Regions from separate parts of the Bradyrhizobium sp. CCGB01 genome, predicted to be linked through region 1. Evidence: predicted binding sites of a transcription regulator. Region 1 holds the regulator's gene; the other holds the start of a gene.
The links. The regulator PhoB, encoded in region 1, activates phosphate uptake and scavenging genes when phosphate is short. The targets are predictions, from matches to a motif close to TGTCATNNANCTGTCAT.

Region 1 (3,405 bases):
AGTCACGCCATATTGTAGCGTTTGGCTTGTCAGATACGACATCTCGTGCAGCAGTTCTGATCCTCTAAGTCCTCATGTACCGGCGTAAGCGTTCGGGCGCATCTGGCGCGCCCGGCGAGCCTTAAGGGATTCTGACGGCACGGGTTTTTCGAAGCTTAGGCATTCGCTGTGCGGCCCCAGGATGGCAGGCGCCGGCGGAGGAAAGGGTGCAATGACGGTTTTGACCTGGTCAGATGATCGCGTCGAGCAGCTGAAAAAGCTCTGGGAGGCCGGACTTTCGGCCAGCCAGATCGCCGCTGAGCTTGGCAACGTGACCCGCAACGCGGTGATCGGCAAGGTGCACCGGCTCGGCCTGTCCGGCCGCGCCAAGAGCCCCTCGTCCGCAGCGCCCCGGCCGCGCAAGGCGCGTCCCGCGCAGCACATGATGCGGGTGAGCCGGCCGATCGCGCGCGGCAACACCGCGCTGGCGCAGGCCTTCGAGGTCGAGGTCGAGGCCGAACCGGTCACCTACGACAACGTGGTGCCGATGAGCCAGCGACTGTCGCTGCTGGAGCTGAACGAGGCGACCTGCCACTGGCCGGTCGGCGATCCCTCGAGCCCGGATTTCTTCTTCTGCGGCGGCAAGGCGCTCTCCGGCCTGCCCTACTGCGCCCAGCACTCGCGCGTGGCGTATCAGCCCGCAGCGGATCGCAGGCGCGCGCCGGCGAAGCCGGGTCCGCGCTGAGAGTTTTCTGAGATCACGACGGCAGCCGTCACGCGATGACGGCTCCACAAGATGGGCGTCGTCCCTGCGAAAGCAGGGACCCATAACCACAGGGCGCAATTGTCGCGCAAAGTGGTCACTCCGAGTCTTCGCCTCACCACTCCCCGTGGTTATGGGTCCCGGCGTTCGCCGGGACGACATCGGAAATTGTAGCGGCGGATCGCTAAATCAGCTCGCAAACCCTACGCCTGCTCTGCCTTCGCAAAGCGATCATCGAGCGCATAGCCGGCGCCGCGGACGGTGCGGATCGGGTCCTGCTCGCGGCCAAGATTGAGCAGCTTGCGCAAGCGGCCGATATGCACGTCCACGGTGCGCTCGTCGATATAGATGTCGCGGCCCCAGACGCTGTCGAGCAGTTGCTCGCGCGAGAACACCCGGCCCGGATGCTCCAGGAAGAACTCCAGCAGGCGATATTCGGTCGGGCCAAGATCGATCGGCCGGCCCGAGCGCGCCACGCGGCGCTTGTCGCGGTCGAGCTCGATGTCGCCATAGGCGAGCACGGTTGCGAGCCGCTCCGGGCTTGCGCGCCGCAGCAGACCCTTCACGCGCGCCAGCAGCTCGGGCACCGAAAACGGCTTGACGATGTAGTCGTCGGCGCCGGTCGCAAGTCCGCGCACCCGCTCGCTCTCCTCGCCGCGCGCGGTGAGCATGATGATCGGGAGCTGCTTGGTCTCCGGGCGGGTACGAAGCCGCCGGCACAGCTCGATGCCGGACAGTCCCGGCAGCATCCAGTCGAGCACGATCAAATCGGGGATGTGCTCCTTGAGACGGGTGTCGGCGTCGTCGCCGCGCATCACCGTCTCGACGTCGTAGCCGTCGCCTTCGAGATTGTAGCGAAGCAGCTCGGTGAGAGCTTCCTCGTCCTCAACCACCATAATGCGTGCGCCCATCGGGTCGTCGCTCCTTAAGTATTCGGAACCGTCGTGGCGAAGGTCGTCATGTCGCCCTTCGGCCGCTTGTCGGTGATCGCCTGTCCCTCGATCATGTAGAACACGGTCTCGGCGATGTTGGTGGCGTGGTCGCCGATGCGCTCGATGTTCTTGGCGCAGAACATCAAATGGATGCAGAACGAGATGTTGCGCGGATCCTCCATCATGTAGGTGAGGAGTTCGCGGAACAGCGAGGTGCAGATGGCGTCGACTTCCTCGTCGCCCTTCCACACCGCCATCGCCGCCGGCAGGTCGTGCGCGGCATAGGCGTCCAGCACCGACTTGACCTGCTGCTGCACGAGGTCGGTCATGTGCTCGAGGCCGCGGAACAGCTTGAGCGGATGGAAATCGGTCTCCAGCGCCGCGACGCGCTTGCCCATGTTCTTGGCGAGGTCGCCGATGCGCTCGAGATCGGTCGCGACGCGCATGGCGCCGACGATTTCGCGCAAATCGACAGCCATCGGCTGGCGGCGCGCGATGGTCAGCACGGCGCGCTCCTCGATCTTCTTCTGAAGTGCGTCGAGATCGGCATCGATGGCGACGACGCGCTGACCGAGCGCGACGTCGCGGCGGATCAGCGCGTCGACGGAATCGACGATCATGCGCTCGGCGATCCCGCCCATCTCCGCGACCAGGCGGGTGAGTTCCTGGAGGTCGGTGTCGAAGGCCTTTGCGGTATGTTCAGAACCCATATCCCGTCTCCTCAGCCGAACCGGCCGGTGATGTAATCCTGCGTGCGCCGGTCGGTCGGCGACGTGAAGATCTTGCTGGTGTCGTCGAACTCGATCAACTCGCCGAGATACATGAAGGCGGTCTTGTCGGAGACGCGCGCCGCCTGCTGCATGTTGTGGGTGACGATCGCGATCGTGTAGTTCTCGGACAGCTCCTGGATCAGCTCCTCGACCTTGGCGGTCGAGATCGGGTCGAGCGCCGAGCAGGGCTCGTCGAACAGGATGACCTCGGGCCGCACCGCGACCGTGCGGGCGATGCAGAGGCGCTGCTGTTGGCCGCCGGAGAGCGACAGGCCGGAGGCGTTGAGCTTGTCCTTGACCTCGTTCCACAGCGCGCCGCCACGCAGCGCCTTCTCGACGCGGTCGTCCATCTCGGACTTCGAGATCTTCTCGTAGAGACGGATGCCGAACGCGATGTTCTCGTAGATCGTCATCGGGAACGGCGTCGGCTTTTGGAACACCATGCCGACGCGGGCGCGCAGCAGGTTGAGGTCGAGCTTGGGGTCGAGGATGTTGGTCTGGTCGAGCATGAGCTGGCCGGTGACGCGCTGGCCCGGATAGAGGTCGTACATCCGGTTGAAGATGCGCAGCAGGGTCGACTTGCCGCAACCCGACGGGCCGATGAACGCCGTGACGCGGTTGGTGCCGAGCGCCAGGTTAATGTTCTTCAGCGCGTGGTGCTCGCCATAGTAGAAGTTGAGGTTGCGAACCGTCACCTTGGCGGGCGCCTCGGGCAGCGGCTGCGAGCCGTGCTGAACGGCGGGCGTACTGACGGAAACAGACATTTCGCTCATTTTGCAGTCCTCTCGGCGCTAAGGAGGCGCGCGCCAATGTTCAGGGCAAGCACGGTCAACGTGATCAGCAAGGCGCCGCTCCAGGCGAGCTGCTTCCAGTAGGCGTAGGGGCTCTGCACGAAGTTGTTGATGGTGACCGGCAGGTTCGCCATCGTCTTGTTCAGGCCGAGGCTGAAGAACTGGTTCGA
Region 2 (3,405 bases), 160 kb from region 1:
GGCGCCAGTGCCATCGGCGCCTTCAGCGTGGCATGAAAGCCGTATTTGCGGGGATCGGCGCTGACGTCGCGCCAGTCCGGCGCAACACGCGATGCGCCGGCAGGGAACGGCACCTCGTTGCCGGTATAGGCATCATAGCCGAGCAGCTCGGCACCGAAGCGGGAGAGGGCGCTGTCGGCGCCGGCCGCAAAATAGATCGCGTAGCGGGGAAAACCTGTCATCGTCCGAACATAACCGGTTTATGCGGCGACGACAGCCTCGCGCGGCATCGTCGCCGCGGCGAGCAGCCGTGTCGCATCGGTGAGATGCACGAGCTTGCCGCCCGCGATCACGGCGATGAGCCGCGGCCGCAGCGGCGCGCTGTCGTCCACGAGCAGAATGTCGGCGCGGCGTCCTTCCGCGAGCACGCCGCGATCGGTGAGGCCGGTCGCGCGGGCCGGTCCCGCGGAGACCAGATCCCAGGCCTGCGTCAGTGGCAGCACGCCATCCGCGGCGAGCCGGAACGCCGCGAGAAGCTGCGCGGGATAGTAATAGTCCGACGCCAGCACCGAGCAGAGCCCCTTGGCGATCATGTCGGACGCCTTGGTCCAGCCGGTGTGGCTACCGCCGCGCACGACGTTCGGCGCGCCGTAGACGATGGCATCGCCGTGGCTTGCTGCCGCCCGCGCCGTCTCCTCGTTGATCGGGAATTCGGCGATGTCAGCGCCCAACTCGCGATACGCCTCGCGCATCGCCGGCGTCGCATCGTCATGCGAGAGCATCCGCACCTCGGCGGCACGGGCAGTCGCCGCAAGCCGCGACACGGAAGCCGGCACTTCACCGGCGCGCGAAAGCACACGCTCGACCAGCCGGTCGAATTCCTCGCCCGACAGGCCGGTGCGCTCCACCATGCGGTTGCGCTTGCGCGGCTTGGCCATGTCGCCAACCGTGCCGTCCATGTGGTCGTTGAAGGCGAACAGGTCGACGCGGCCCTCGGCGAGCCACTGGCCGATCTCGGTCTCGGCCTCGAGGTTGTAGGTCTCATGCCGGAGATGGAAGCGGGTGTCGGCAGCGAATTGCGGGCGCTGCCGCTCGATCGCTTCCATCAGCCCGCGCGCATTGGCGGCGCTGCGCAGGCCCGGCTCCCACGAGCAGGTCGTGGCGTGGAACACGGTGGTGATGCCGTTGCTGATCGCCTGGCGGTCACTGTCGGCGAGCGCGACGTCGATCGGGAAGTCGACGCCGGCGCGCGGCATCATCTGTCGCTCGAAGGCATCGCCATGCAGATCGACGATGCCGGGCAACACCAGCAGGTTGCGCGCATCGATCGCCAGCCGTGCCCGGCCGCGCGAGGCGTCGACCCCGGCAATGTTCGTTCCGGACACGAGAAGGGAGGTTTCGACGAGCTCGGAGCCGATCAGGGCCCGGCCGCCCTCGAGGAATATGTCTGTCACGCGACCGCGCTTCGTTTGCTGGCAGGAGAACTGGTGAGGGAGCTTGCCCGTGCTTCATATGTCGAGAGGAAATCTTCAATCCCGAGCTTGCGGAAATCGGGCAGTGCTTCACGCAATTTGTCGTGATCCCATTCCCACCAGGCGAGCCTGGCGAGCCGGCCGGCGATCTCTTCCGAGAACCGCCGCCGCACGACGCGCGCCGGATTGCCGGCGACGATGGTGTAAGCCGGCACGTCCTTGGTGACGATGGCGCCCGCCGCGATCACCGCGCCGGTGCCGATGTTGCGGCCCGGCAGCACGATGGCGCCATGGCCGATCCAGACGTCGTGGCCGATATGAACATGATGCTGGCGCCGCCAGTCGAAGAACTCGGCGTCGTCGCTCTCGCCGGGGAAATAGGCGCTGGAACGATAGGTGAAATGCGCCTGCGTCGCGCGATGCATCGGATGGTTGCCGGGGTTGATCCGCGTCATCGCCGCGATCGAGCAGAACTTTCCGATGGTGGTGTAGGTGATCTGGGCGTCGTTCACGACATAGGAGTAATCGCCCATCGTGACTTCATGCAGGATGGTGCGCGCGCCGACTTCGGTATAGCTGCCGAGCCTGGTCTCATGGAGCTTTGCCGAAGGGTCGATGGTCGGTTGGACCGAGAGCGTTTTGCCGGCCATGCTGCATCCGATTGATCGAGGGCGGGCGTACCTCTTCGAGCGGCCTGATGACAAAGTCATGACGGGACGATGACAGGGGATGAGGTGTGTAGGATCGCCGCACCGCAACGCGCGTGTCACACAAGTGTCAAGCGCCGGCGATAGCGGTGGGTCCCAGCTACTCTGGAGTCCTGCATGCTGGTGGTTGAAGGTCTGACGTGTCGCTTCGGCGCAAAGGCCGCGGTGGACGACGCTTCGTTTCAAATCTCCCCCGGCGGCTTCGTCGGTGTGATCGGGCGCTCCGGCGCCGGCAAGTCGACCATGCTGCGCATGATCAACCGCCTCGCGACGCCGACACAGGGCCGCATCCTGTTCGACGGTCTCGATGTCACTGCGCTGCGCGGCAAGGAGCTGCGGCAGTGGCGGGCGCGTTCGGCCATGATCTTCCAGCAGTTCAATCTGGTCGGCCGGCTCGATGTTCTCACCAACGTGCTGATGGGACGGCTCGCGACTATGCCGGCCTGGCGCTCGCTGACGCAGACCTGGCCCGAGCAGGACAAGGCGCTGGCGATGTCGGCGCTCGAGCAGTTCGACATCGCCTCGCTCGCCGCCCAGCGCGCTGACCAGCTCTCCGGCGGCCAGCAACAGCGTGTTGCGATCGCGCGCGCGCTGGTGCAACAGCCCGACATCATCCTCGCCGACGAGCCGATCGCCTCGCTCGATCCGCGCAACACCAAGATCGTCATGGATGCGTTGCTGCGCATCAACAAGCACTTCGGCATCACCGTGCTCTGCAACCTGCATTCGCTCGATCTCGCCCGCACCTATTGCGACCGCCTGATCGGTATGGCCGCCGGCCGCGTGGTGTTCGACGGCGCGCCGGCCGCGCTGACCGACCACGTTGCGCGCGAGCTCTACGATCTCGAAGCCGCCGACGTCATGGGCGGCATGCCTGTCCCGGCGCCCGAGGGCGTTCCGGCGCTCGGAACCGCCGCGGCGGCCTGAGCCGCACGTTTAATTGCCAGTTTTGCGTCAACCGACCCCAACCGACGAAGAGGGTATCATGATCACTCGCAGATTAATCCTTGCCGGCGCCGCCGCGCTCGCTTTCGCATCGTCGGCGTCCGCCGAGGACTGGAAAGCCAAATATCCCGAGCTGACCTTTGCGGTCGTCCCGGCCGAGAACGCCTCCGGCGTCACCGAGCGCTGGGCGCCGTTCATGAGTTATCTCTCCAAGGAACTGGGCGTGAAGGTCACGCTGCGCATCGCCAACGACTACGCCGCTGTCATCGAAGGCCAGCGCGCCGGCAACATCCATATCGCCA

Region 2: phnC (phosphonate ABC transporter ATP-binding protein) is a predicted target of PhoB. The motif match lies at 2,160-2,176, and genes of this name have one in related genera.

The regions. Positions count from the first base shown of each region.
Region 1 is NZ_JANADK010000001.1:9,022,318-9,025,722, forward strand. It holds gene NLM25_RS42530 (GcrA family cell cycle regulator) at 212-724, shown strand; gene phoB (phosphate regulon transcriptional regulator PhoB) at 946-1,653, opposite strand; gene phoU (phosphate signaling complex protein PhoU) at 1,668-2,384, opposite strand; gene pstB (phosphate ABC transporter ATP-binding protein PstB) at 2,396-3,217, opposite strand; gene pstA (phosphate ABC transporter permease PstA) at 3,214-3,405, opposite strand, start outside.
Region 2 is NZ_JANADK010000001.1:8,863,576-8,866,980, reverse strand. It holds gene NLM25_RS41795 (DUF1045 domain-containing protein) at 1-221, opposite strand, end outside; gene NLM25_RS41790 (alpha-D-ribose 1-methylphosphonate 5-triphosphate diphosphatase) at 240-1,433, opposite strand; gene NLM25_RS41785 (chloramphenicol acetyltransferase) at 1,430-2,101, opposite strand; gene phnC (phosphonate ABC transporter ATP-binding protein) at 2,276-3,085, shown strand; gene phnD (phosphonate ABC transporter substrate-binding protein) at 3,144-3,405, shown strand, end outside.